Linked DNA regions of Thermogutta terrifontis. The protein of the gene in region 2 interacts with the protein of the main gene of each other region in a pairwise test. Links are inferred from orthologs where the notes say so. Each region holds a gene or a part of one and is shown on either strand. Other genes may lie near its edges.

Region 1 (7,040 bases), 1.5 Mb from region 2 along the record:
TCAAGTTCGCCTGCAGAAGGAGGACTTGGCCTGCCCAACAAAATCCGTGGCCTTGCCGAGCTGGTGGAAGAGCTGCGCCAGAAAATTCTCGCCATGCCGATCGATCTCCACACCGAGGTGGAGTGAGGCTGTGGAACTTTCCATCACGAAGCGTGGGAGCGGCGATGCAGGCGGGAGGTGCCTCTTCCGCGGGGACGTGCTTGTCACGTATACATTCGGTTGATTAAACAGTAGGGGCAATTAATGAATTGCCCCGGCAAGCTCGGAGGGACCCGCTTGTCAGGTCCGCTTTTCCACCATGGGTGATCCATTTCATCTCATCGGGCACGACAAGCGTGCCCCTCCGACCTTTCGGAGGGACGTGCTTGTCACGTCCGCCGTTCAACGTTCGATCATCCATTGTGTTTCGACGGGGACTAAAGCTCGGAGGGACCCGCTTGTCGGGTCCACTTTTCGACGTTGGATCGTCCATTCCCTTTCACCCGGGACCAAAGTCCCGCGCTAAAAGCGGTGCTAAAGCCCCGCACTCCATGGAGTGCGGCGATTCATCGCCGCTTTTTAGTGAAGGCTTTAGCCTTCACAACCTTGCCGTTTACGGCGTTTTGCCGGGACCACGAAAACGGTCCCCTGGTAGGCGCAATTCATGAATTGCCCCTAGCGAACATCTTGTTTAGTCCTGGTAGACGTGTTTTTGGGGGCGATTCATGAATCGCCCCTACCGCACATCGGAGGAATCCGCTTGTCGGGTCCGATGAATCCCGATTGATGACCTATCCCTCCTCATCGGGCACGACAAGCGTGCCCCTCCGACCTTTCGGAGGGACGTGCTTGTCACGTTCGCAGTTTAACGATCGACCATGCATTGCCTTTCAGCGGGCACGACAAGCGTGCCCCACCGAATCCTTTCTTGGGAGGGACCCGCTTGTCGGGTCCGCTTTTCGACGTTGGATCATCCATTCCCTTTCACCGGGGACTAAAGTCCCGCGCTGAAAGCGGGGCTAAAGCCCCGCACTCCATATGTGTTGCCGGCCACGACAGGTGCACCTATCCAACACATTCAGCCTTTGGCCTCTCACAGCTCCAGCCGAAAACTGGGGACAAATCGGGTGCTGAACACCTTAACGAAACTTTTTAAAGGTGTCTCGCCTCCCGTTTAGCGGCGGTAAGCACCGTTCCGACCATTGCCGTTGCCATTACCGTTACCACCGTTCCCGCGGAGATTGGGACGAGCGGCCAGATACCCCAGCGAATCCTTTCCCAGCAGGTTTTCCACCTGCTTTTCCAGCTCTTCATCCAATCGCACGCCCAGGCCGTCGCAGGCCATGATGACGCGTCGGCCATCCGCGAGTTGGATCATAAGCTGGAGCGAGCACGGGCCGGGGTATCCACGGACAATGCGGTAGAGGTCGGGGAGAATATTTGGGCCGTGTTGTCGCTCGGAAATCCGGATTTCCAATCCCCGCGTGAAGCGACGGCGAAGCTCATCCACCGGCACAAGCTCCTGAACGATCAAGGTGGCTTCGTCACCGCCCCCCCGCTTGTCCACGGTGGCCAAAGCGACGAGAACGGCGTCATCCTTCAAAAGGTGACCCAGCCGGGCGTAAGGCTCCGGCCAGAGGATGCACCGTACAATGCCCGACATATCTTCCAGATCGAACATGGCGAACTTGGTGGGGCCGTCGGTTCGCACGGTCCGCGTGTGTTTGGTGACGATAGCGGAGACGACACCGCCCACAACGACCTCCGTGCCCTGGGAAAGTTCCCCCAGTTCGTCGATGGTGTGGGTACAGTAACGGCGGAGCATCTGCTCGTACTCGCGGAGTGGGTGGCTGGAAAAATAGAAGCCCAGCACCTCTTTTTCCCGGGCAAGCTTTTCGTGGTCCTCCCATTCCGGGATATCCGGCAGGCGCGCCTCGACAGAGGACACGGATTCGCTGTTATCTCCGAAGAGGCTCAACTGGCCGATGCGTCGATCTTCGGCGGCACTGGCTCCGGCCTGAATGGCCTGGTCCAGCACCGCCCATAGTTGGGAGCGTTTTGCTCCGAGCGAGTCAAACGCCCCGGCCTTGATGAGGGATTCAATCGCCGAACGGTTGACAGCCGCTTCATCGAGCCGCTCGCAGAATTCGAAGAGGCTCTTATAGGGACCGTTTCGCCGGCGTTCCTCGACAATCCGTTCAGCCGCCGAGCCCCCACAGCCCTTGATGGCTGCCAGGCCAAAAACGATTTTCCCATCCATCACCGTGAACTCGACCTCGGACCGATTGATGTCCGGCGGCAACACAACGAGGCCCATCCGGTGGCAGTCTTCGAGATGCTCGACGAGGGAATCCTTGCGGGTGAAATTGCGGGTGCTGATGTCGCTGGACAGGAGGGCCGCCATGAACTGGAGCGGATAATGGGCCTTGAGATAGGCCGTGATGTAGGCAATCCGTGCATAGGCCGTGGAGTGGCTCTTGTTGAAGCCGTATCCCGCGAACTTTTCCACGAGGTTGAAAAGCTCCTCGGCGTCCTCGCGGCTCAGCCCCTTGGCGCAGGCGCCCTCGATAAACTGTTCCCTGTACTTGGCGATTTTATCGAGCTTTTTCTTGCTGATCGCTTTGATGCAGGTGTAGGCGTCGGCCAGCTCGATGCCCCCCAGCCGATTGAGAATCTGCATAACCTGCTCTTGATAGACCATCACCCCATGAGTTTCTTCGAGGATTTCTTTCATCACGGGGTGTTTGTATTCGGGTTTCTTGCGACCGTGTTTGACTTCGATGTAGTCGTCCACCATCCCGCCTTCCAGCGGTCCCGGGCGATAGAGGGCGTTCACCGCGATGATGTCGCGAATGTTGTCCGGTTTCATGCGCTGGAGGAGTTCACGAATACCGCCGCTTTCCAGTTGGAAAACGCCTTTCGTTTCACCCCGCGCGAGAAGGTCATACGTCGCGCGATCGTCCAGGGGAAAAGCGTAGGGATCGACGCGTTCTCCGGTAGTTTCCTCAATGAGTTTGATGACCTTGGAGAGGAGGGTGAGGTTCCGGAGGCCGAGAAAATCCATTTTCAACAGGCCCGCGCGTTCCACATCCGCCATCGCCCACTGGGTGATGATTTCCTCCTTCCCCTGGACGTGCTGGAGCGGAACGTACTCGACCAGCGGTTTATCGGCGATAACCACACCTGCCGCGTGGGTACCGACGTTTCGCGCAAGCCCCTCGATCTGTTTGGCGTAATCGATGATTTCCCGCACCCGCAGATCCGTCTCGTATTTCTTGCGGAGATCCTCGCTCTTTTCCAGAGCCGCCTGAAGGGTGACCTTGGGACCTTCCGGCACGAGGGCCGTGATCTCGTTGACGAAGGCCACCGGATGTCCCAGCACGCGACCCACATCGCGGATGGCGGCCCGGGCGGCCATCGTGCCGAACGTGCAAATCTGTGCGACGTTCTCGTGGCCGTATTTTTCCTTCACATACTGAATGACTTCCTCCCGCCGCTCCTGGCAGAAGTCGATGTCGATATCGGGCGCTTCGCGGCGGTTGAGATCGAGGAAGCGTTCAAAGAGCAGGCCGTATTCGATGGGGCAAACGTGACTCAGCTTGAGTGCGTAACTGACAAGAGACCCCACGCCCGACCCGCGGGCGGTGGCCTGAATTCCGCGGCTGCGGGCGAAGCGAACGAAGTCCCACACGATGAGGAAGTAATTGGCAAAGCCCAGTTTGTTGATAACGAATAATTCTTTCTCCAGCCGTTCCAGGACTTCGGGCGCGAGCTGGCCATCGCGAAACCGCCGCGGGTCATCCCGGTAGCGCTCCTTGAGTCCTTCCAGACACAGCTCGCGGAGATATTCTTCGGCGGTTTTGCCCTCGGGCGGGGTAAAAATGGGAAAGTGACGCTGTCCCAGGTCCAGTTCAAGATCAATCAGCGCGGCGATTTCCTGCGTGCGCCGGACGGCGTCTTCCAGACCGGAAAACACGCTGTACATCTGTTCCGGGGAGCGCAAATAATACTCCCGCCCATCCATCCGCATCCGGTTGGTGTCGTGGCGAAACTTGCCGGTATTGATGCACAGGAGGACGTCCTGCGCGTCGGCGTCTTCGGGGAGGACGTAGTGCACGTCACTGGTGGCGACAAGGGGAATATTCATTTTTCGGGCGACTTCCACAGCCCCTTTCATCGCCTGGCGCTGGATTTCGGTGCCATTATCCTGAATCTCGATGAAGTAGCGATCGCCGAACAGGCTGCGGAACCAGTCTGCGACCTCGCACCCTTTTTTGACGTCGGGTTCTTCCCTGGCGAGAAGCGTTCGCGCCAGCTCGCCCGACGGACAACCGCTTAAGCAGATGAGGCCTTCGTGATACTGGGCGAGCAGTTCCTTGTCGATTCTCGGTCGGTAGTAGAACCCTTCAAGAAATGCCGCGGATGCCAGCTTGAGCAGGTTTTGAAAACCCTGCCGATTCATGGCCAGCAGCGTGAGATGGTAGCTGGCCTCCTTCATGCTTGCCGCTTCTCGTTGGAACCGGCTGCCCGGCGCTATGTAGGCCTCGTATCCGATGATCGGCTTGATGCCGCGGTCGCGGGCCTTTTGATAAAACTCCAGAGCCCCGTACAGGTTCCCGTGATCCGTGAGCGCCAGGGCGTTCATGCACAGATCACGCGTCCGGTCGAGGAGCCTGTCGATGGTGCCCGCTCCGTCTAGCAAACTGTAATGGCTGTGACAGTGAAGATGAACAAATGGCGGTGTGGCCATGCTGCGTCCTCCGAGAAGTCACCAAGGCGTCGTGCCATGAGGTGTTCTGCCGATTGTAGCACTGGTCGCCATTTGGAAAAGAGCGCCCTTCAGGGTGGTCGCAATCCCCAACAGAGGCATAACTTGACAGAAGGTGCGCAAGTTGGCGATGGCTCGGTCCTTCGGGCTTTTCGCAAGGACAAACCAGTATTTGGGAGGGACGTGCTTGTCACGTCCGATGCACACGGATTGATAATCCATTCTTTTCCGCGGGCACGACAAGCGTGCCCCTCCGAATAAACTCCGGAGGGACGTGCTTGTCACGTACGCCTCCCGGAGGGACCTTTTCCGGAGGGACCCGCTTGTCGGGTCCGTGGTGCCACGTTCGATTATCAATTGCCTTTCACCGGGCACGACAAGCGTGCCCCTCCGACACATCAAGCTTTTGGCCTCGCGGAGTTCGAGCCGAAAACTGGGGATCACTCATCACGCCGATGGGTTGCATCTCGTTCAATTTTGGGTAGTATGGCAAGAGAAGTCTCTGGCGCGGCTCTAGGATTTGGCATCCCGGCGTAGGTGGTCGTATGAACAATGTCCTGGCAGTGGTCCTAGGGGGAGGTAGAGGAACTCGGCTCTATCCGCTAACCAAATATCGGTCAAAGCCAGCCGTTCCAATCGCTGGAAAGTATCGTCTCATCGATATTCCTCTTTCCAACTGCATTAACAGCGGAATCAGTCGCATTTACGTGCTCACCCAGTTTAACTCGGTGAGTCTCCACCGGCACATCCGGGCAACTTACAACTTCGATGTGTTTCACCGAGGTTTCGTGGAGATTCTGGCAGCCCAGCAGACTCTTACCCGGACAGACTGGTATCAGGGAACCGCCGACGCGGTGCGGCAAAATCTCTCCTATATTGATCGCGATGACATAGATTATGTCCTTATTCTTTCTGGCGATCAGCTTTATCGGATGGATTTTCGGAAACTTTTAGAAACACACCAGAGGAGTGAGGCTGATGTCACGATTGCGGCGCTGCCCGTCACCGCTGAAGCCGCCTCCTCCCTGGGAATTATGCGAATCGACGAGACCGGCCGCGTGCTCGGTTTTCTGGAAAAACCAAAAACCGAAGAAGAACTCAGCTTCATGCGGACCGATCCCGAATGGTTTGCCCAGTTCGGACTCAAAGCGCATGGGCGGCCTTTTCTGGCAAATATGGGTATCTATCTGTTCAACCGAAAGACACTTGTGGACGTTCTGGAAAAGACAGATTACCGCGATTTCGGTAAAGAGGTTTTTCCCGCTTCCGTTCGCGCGCGGCGAGTGTTCGTGCATCTTTTCGACGGATACTGGGAGGATATCGGAACGATCGGGGCATTCTTCGAGGCCAACCTCGCCCTTACCCGGCCGTCACCTCCCTTTGCCCTCGATCAGCCGAACGCCCCGATTTACACTCGGGCACGGTTCTTGCCGCCTTCGAGAATTGAAAGAGCCAATATCCGGGATAGTCTCGTGGCTGATGGCTGTGTGATCGGTGAGGGAGCTGTCATCGAAAACAGTATCATCGGTCTGCGGAGCATCATCGGTCCGAATTGCGTCATCCGGAATTCCATCATCATGGGGAACGATTTTTACGAGGCTCCCACGGCCGACCGTCAGGCCCTCATGATCGATGAGAATAGCTACATCGAAAACGCCATTGTGGACAAAAACTGCCGCATCGGCAAAAATGTTCGCATCGTCAATGCGGAAGGTGTGAAAGACGCTCCGGAAACGGAATACTGCATGATCCGCGACGGGGTCACCGTCATCCCCAAAGGTACCGTTCTCCCCGACAACTGGGCTCTCTGAAGCTTCGAATATTCGCATGACGGGCTCTTGCCGGCTTCTGGGAGGAAAACATGACGCGAACTGGGCGCGCCATTCTCGCGGTGAGCGGAGGCCTGAGCATTGCCTGGGGAGCGCTGATCGCTGGGGCCTGCCAGCTCCCTAGCGATAATGGAGACGTGGCCATTCTCCTCCGCGCCGATAAAAACGGGGTTGGACAAGAGGCAGCGGCAGAGGCCTGGCAGCGAATCGTCAACCAGGGGCCTGCTGTGTTGCCGGCACTCTTCGAAGCGGCCTCGCAGGCCAATCCGGTGGCGCTCAACTGGATTGTGACGGCGGCCGACCGAATTGTGGACCTGGAACGTGCAAGCAGTAGAAAGATTCCGGATGCCGTTTTTCTGTCTGTGGTGGAAAATCGCGCAGCGCACGCCAAAATCCGTTGGTGGGCATGGCAGCGCTTGCAGGAGCAATCGCCCCAGTTGGCAGCGAAAATCCTCGAAAACTCA
Region 2 (5,697 bases):
CCCCCAAAGCGCAGGCTCCCGCCCGAATGAAATCAGCGGCCGTATCCAGGTCCACACCCCCGGTCGGCATGAGTCGAATGGAAGGGAGAGGACCATGAATCGCCTTGAAATACGCTGGCCCGCCCACGTCCGCGGGAAAGACTTTCACGATGTCTGCCCCCGCCTGCCAGGCGGTCAAAATCTCTGTGGGAGTGAATGCCCCAGGGAAAACAAGTTTCCCATAGCGCTTACACATTTCAATCACTGCCACGTTGAGTGTTGGACTGACGATGAATTCCGCCCCCGAAAGAATTGCGATGCGGGCGGTTTCAGGATCAAGGACCGTTCCAGCGCCAAGCACGATCCGATCCCCCAACCGGCTCGCGACCGATTCCAGCACTCGGTGTGCCTGGGGCACGGTGAAGGTCACCTCTATAGCGATGACACCGCCGGCGGCTAACCGTTCCGCCACGTCCGCCAGGACGTCCCCGCGATCAGATCGCATCACTGCCACCACGCCGCAATCGAGAATTCGCGTCAGCACCGCCGACATATATGGCTCCTTATCATCCGTTGTACTCGTCTGTACTCAGCCCTATTCGACTTAGGCCGTGTCTCCAATGATCGTTGAGCATAGCCCTTGTTGAGCATCCATGTCAACAAGCCGCGTTTTGGCACGGGGACAAGCCGAAGTGGTGGGCAACTAACGCACACGACGCCGAGAATCTCGTCTTGGTGTGAAACCGCTCGCGCAGCACCTGACACGCTGGCAGCCTGAAATACGGTACAATTCAGATGAGGCTCGTAATGGCCCCGATTTACCGTGATCCTGGTGGGAGGGAAGCAGGCGAGGCGCCCACCGCTGCGAACCGGCGCTCCATGAGCTGCAGCAGGCATTCCGAATATTTTGCCCAATTTGGTGTTGCTTATGCTTCAGACCTTTCAACTCATTGTGACTCTTTTGCCGTGGCTGGCGGCGCTCGTTGCCTTGATCGCGGTGGGGATCTACGTTCTGCAAAAACTTCGGCGGGAAGTGACCGGCGACGACGTGTTGGACCGTGGGGATACACTTCTCGACTTGGAACGCTTGAAAAGAGAGGGCCGATTGAGCGATGCCGAATACCGGGCAATTGCGGAAAGGTTGAAGAATTCGGTCCAAGGCCGGGGAAAAGTGGTTCAGAAATGAAACTCATAAATTGGTCACCCTGCTCATAGGGGGGATGAGATCAACATTAAGTGTGTGAATATTTTCGGGGAGTGCCCGACGTTCTGATTAGTCAAATAACATCCATTGTCCGCCTTGCGTACCCGATTTGGCGACCGGATAGCCGATGACCAATGAATGTCAGGGGGACACCTGGAGCGTTGGGCCCGGCACAGAACAATCGGAGGAGCGGTGTCCTGTCGCGAGTGGTGCGAGGTCGGGTCTGGAGTCCATAAGAATTGCCGTAATCACCGGGGATCATGAGCATGCCAACAGGACGGGACTTCACCTCGGGTCGACGAAATGCCAGTGCGAGCAAAAAGAGCGCGTTCTGTTCCTTTTGCCGCAAAAGCTATCGGGACGTCGGCCCCCTCGTGGAGGGGCCCGGTGATGTCTACATCTGTGGCGACTGTATCGATCTTTGCCAGTCGATCCTGGAGCAGGAGCGGCGCCGCACCGGGACAGCGCGGCCTCTTTTTGCCCGGGTCCCCACACCGCGCGAAATCGTGGCCAAGCTCGATGAGTTTGTCGTTGGGCAGGAGGAAGCGAAAAAAGTCCTTGCGGTGGCGGTGTACACGCACTACCGCCGACTGATGCATCGCGGGACGTCGGACGTAATGATTGATAAGTCCAACATTCTCCTCATCGGTCCGACGGGATCAGGGAAAACACTCCTCGCGCAAACGCTGGCCAAGCTCCTCGATGTTCCCTTCGCCATCGGGGACGCGACGACGCTTACCGAAGCAGGTTATGTGGGAGAGGACGTGGAAAATTTGCTCCTCAAGTTGCTTCACGCGGCAGATTTTGACATTGAGGCGGCTCAGCGGGGAATCGTATACATCGACGAAATCGACAAAATCCGCAAAACCAGCCACAACCTTTCAATCACGCGTGACGTGTCAGGGGAGGGAGTGCAGCAGGCCCTGCTCAAGATGCTGGAAGGGACGATCTCCAATGTGCCCCCGCAAGGCGGCCGCAAGCATCCCGAACAGCAGTACATCCAGGTCGATACGACAAATATTCTTTTCATCTGCGGTGGCACATTTGTAGGGCTGGAAGAAATCATCGCCCGCCGGCTGGGGAAACGATCCATCGGATTTGCCTCCGGAGTCCCGGGCCAGCAGGGGGGATTGTCGGAAGACGAGCTCCGGCGCGAATATCTCCTGTCACACGTAACAAGCGAAGACCTGGTGGAGTTCGGAATGATTCCGGAATTCATCGGTCGGCTACCGGTGGTGACGGCTCTTCGTCCGCTGGATGTTCCGGCCATGGTCCGGGTGCTGACCGAACCGAAAAACGCCCTCGTCAAGCAGTATCAGGAGCTTTTCGCCATGGAGAACGCCGAGCTGGAGTTCACCGACGAAGCCCTCCAGCTCATTGCCAAGAAAGCCTACGAGAAGGGTACCGGCGCCCGCGGTTTACGCTCGATCGTCGAAGGCATCATGCTGGATGCCTTGTACTCTCTTCCCGATCAGCCGCCCGGCTACCGCTACATTGTGGACGTCGACGTCGTGGAGGGGCGGAAGCCACTTCTGGGACATCCCGTGGCAAGGCAGAAGACGGCCTGAGAACGCCGTCAGGTTGGTCGCCGCTTTTTAACTGGTGGGCCGCTGTCTGGCGTAACGAAGGCTATCCTCTCTTGACGGTTTAAACCTGCCTGACCATTCGACGCAGGACCTCAATGCCGCGCTCAATGACCTCATCTGGTGCGGCATAGGAAATGCGGAAGTGGGTATCACGCCGGCTGAACACTTTACCGGGGATGATCAGCAGGTGGTGTTTTTCTATTGCTTCCATGACGAATTCTGTAGCAGTTCCCCGGGGCGCTTTTGGAAAGGCATAGAAGGCCCCGCGAGGTGTAACCAGTTCATAGAGGTCGCGGAGCCCCTCAACGACCAGATCGCGCTTTCGCCGATAGGCGGCAAAATAGGCCGACATATCCACATCCAAAGCCGTTAAAGCCGCCCACTGAAATGGTTGCGGCGCACAGACGAAGCTGTACTGCTGGAGCTTGAGCATTTGCTGGATGATCGCGCTTGGCCCATGCGCGACTCCTACCCGCCACCCCGGCATTCCGTGGCTTTTACTGAACCCTTCCACGACGATCGTGGAGGGATTGAACTGGGCGGGGGAAACGAACGGCTGGTCATAGCAGAAATCGCGATAAATCTCGTCACTCAAGAGCACGATCCCACGCCTCTGCGTCAAATCGGCGAGATCTCGAAGCTCTTGCTCGCTTGCCACAACGCCGGTTGGATTGGCCGGACTATTCACGATAACCATTTTTGTCCGCGGGGATAGAGCGGCTTCTACTCGGCTGACGTCGATCCGAAAATCCGGATATGTGTCCACCACCACAGGCACTCCTCCCGCGATGTGGATGAGCGCCTCGTACATAACAAAATACGGGTCAAAGATGATGACCTCTTCGCCTGGGTTCACCAGCGATAGGATGGCCAGCACCAGACCACCGCTGGTCCCACTTGTCACGAACACCTCGCGGTCCGGATGTCCATAGCGCCGAGCGATGAGCTCCTGCAACTTCTCCCGCAGGGGTTCGATCCCCTGGGTTACCGAATACCCGTTTTTTCCCGTTCGAATGGCTTCAATCGCAGCCTGCTTGACCGTCTCGGGGACATCGAAGTCGGGCTGTCCAATTGAGAGATTGATAGGATTCTTCAAACGAGCGCCCAGTTCAAAAACCTTACGAATCCCGGACGCATCAAACTGACGCATACGGTGGGCGATCCAGGAGTCGAGCATAAGCCGTGCCTCTATCCACCAAAAGGGAAAACCCGGTTGACATGCAAACTCTGTATGTTACCACCACGCAGCTTGGCTCACTACGCTCCCCGTGTGGCAATTTCTATTTGGACGTAGGGGCGATTTATGAGTTGCCCTTGCGACACATTAGCGGCGTGACGTCTCCCAGGCGTTTATAAAAGCTCGGGATAGGTCGGCTTGCGTTACCCTATTCGGAGCGGGTGAGTGTCGATCAGTGTTGGAAAAAAAACGATGCGACGGGCCAACTCATTGGCATCGCTAGGAGTGGCGGTCAGCTGTCTCGCGTGGCTGACAGTCTCAAGTTTCTGTGCGGGAAGGTGTTCGGGAGAAGCGGGTGGACTATCTCACCCGGCACTGGAACCGAATGATGCCGCCTTCTCCGGGTGGCAGTGGTTCGGTCAAACGCCACTGGAGGGTCAACGAACCTGCCTCGTTGGGCTGGACGGAGAATTCCACCGCCTTGCTCGCCTGCGACGATCCATCGACGTACTCCAATCGCGTGGAGAGATTGTCGATGATGAGGAGGTCTGTAATCGGGACTGTGCCCACGTTGTCGAATCGGAGCGTGAAATCAACCGTCTCGCCAGGGAGCGCGGTTGCCGTCGATGCGACTTTGACCAGTCGCAGTTTGCTTTCGCCATAACGGCTCTGCACCCGATAGAGGCTGTGCACCCGGCTCACGCCGACTTCCTCAGACGCGGCACGGCCGTCCACCACCACCTGGACCTGGGAATCGGCGGTCCAAGCGACGGCGGCCTGGACACTCTGGGCCAGTGTGGGCATTTCGTCGGCCACCATCTGGCCTTTGACGATCAAGCTGAAATTCTCGTAAGGCTTGAAAGCGTCGGAGAAGCCACGCGGTCCCAGTGCCTGAGAGACGGCTCCATCGCGCTGGCCACTCTGGAAGATCGCCAGACCGCGACGTTGCACCTCTGCCCGGGCCTGGTAGTTTTGCGTTCCCATTCCCACGGATTGGACTTCTTCGATACGAGCCATGTGGGTCGGGGTGGAAACCCCCATCACTTTTTCTGCCTGTTCATCCGCCCGCAGGCCCACCACCTGGCGGACCGAAGCGAAACGTGGGCTGTAAATGAACACCCGATTAAAGGGCTGGACGCGGCTTTTGCCGTCAGCCGTTTGAAACCTTGCCACGGTATCCTCGGGGTTAATTCCGGTCACACCGTTCTCGGCGAGTCCGGCAAACGGGGGTAAGTCGCCCCCATCTGCCAGAAACTCGTCCTGCGGCCAGGGACCAGCAATACCGGGGGGAGTCCACGCACCGGTTACCACACCCGGTGGTGTCCCACGAGGAAGCACATTTCCTTGCGCATCCACGTAAATCGGTCCCTGGATTGGGGGAGGAACCGACGGCGCAGCCACCGTCAGCGGGGAACCTCGGTCAGAAGCTTCCGCAGCTCCTACCGTCGACGAATTTGCGGAGCCGACATCTCCGCCAGAATAGGCCACCTGCTGGACTGGATTGAAAACCGAATTTGCGGCGAGTTGGGCCGTCTTGGCGTCGGGGGAGGGCAGGGGAGGACGTCCAGCAACCTGAGCGGTGTCTTGCGACACGGTTCTGCAAGAGCAGAAAATGAGCGTGCAAATCGCGATTAACAGTAATCGTAGCCAAGGCGACATGCCTGTCTCCCCGTCAGTCCGATTGACGCTCCCATTCATGGACGACGGCCCTCCGGTGTCGGCTGTGGTAGCGTGGCCGGGGAATTCCGCGA

The links. Proteins that work in one complex are often made in the same cells at the same time.
Region 1: the proteins of THTE_RS06990 (region 2) and dnaE interact in binary tests that used the Escherichia coli proteins (3 or more experiments, as listed by UniProt). The link is inferred for Thermogutta terrifontis from one-to-one orthologs.

The regions. Positions count from the first base shown.
Region 1 is NZ_CP018477.1:356,211-363,250, forward strand. The notes cover bases 954-5,091. They hold dnaE (DNA polymerase III subunit alpha), read right to left. Parts: upstream 4,730-5,091; coding sequence 1,154-4,729; downstream 954-1,153. Also shown: THTE_RS17795 (hypothetical protein), read left to right, coding at 1-126; THTE_RS01330 (glucose-1-phosphate adenylyltransferase), read left to right, coding at 5,293-6,558; THTE_RS01335 (hypothetical protein), read left to right, coding at 6,609-7,040. UniProt on the Escherichia coli protein: DNA polymerase III is a complex, multichain enzyme responsible for most of the replicative synthesis in bacteria. This DNA polymerase also exhibits 3' to 5' exonuclease activity. The alpha chain is the DNA polymerase catalytic subunit.
Region 2 is NZ_CP018477.1:1,851,170-1,856,866, forward strand. Bases 1,889-4,683 are described here. They hold THTE_RS06990 (pyridoxal phosphate-dependent aminotransferase), read right to left. Parts: upstream 3,947-4,683; coding sequence 2,831-3,946; downstream 1,889-2,830. Other genes in these bases: clpX (ATP-dependent Clp protease ATP-binding subunit ClpX), read left to right, coding at 1,889-2,751; THTE_RS06995 (DUF11 domain-containing protein), read right to left, coding at 4,307-4,683. Also shown: THTE_RS06975 (bifunctional 4-hydroxy-2-oxoglutarate aldolase/2-dehydro-3-deoxy-phosphogluconate aldolase), read right to left, coding at 1-532; THTE_RS06980 (hypothetical protein), read left to right, coding at 908-1,165; more of clpX, read left to right, coding at 1,450-1,888; more of THTE_RS06995, read right to left, coding at 4,684-5,605; THTE_RS07000 (hypothetical protein), read right to left, coding at 5,641-5,697. UniProt on the Escherichia coli protein: Shows aminotransferase activity with methionine and histidine as substrates, and to a lesser extent also with phenylalanine.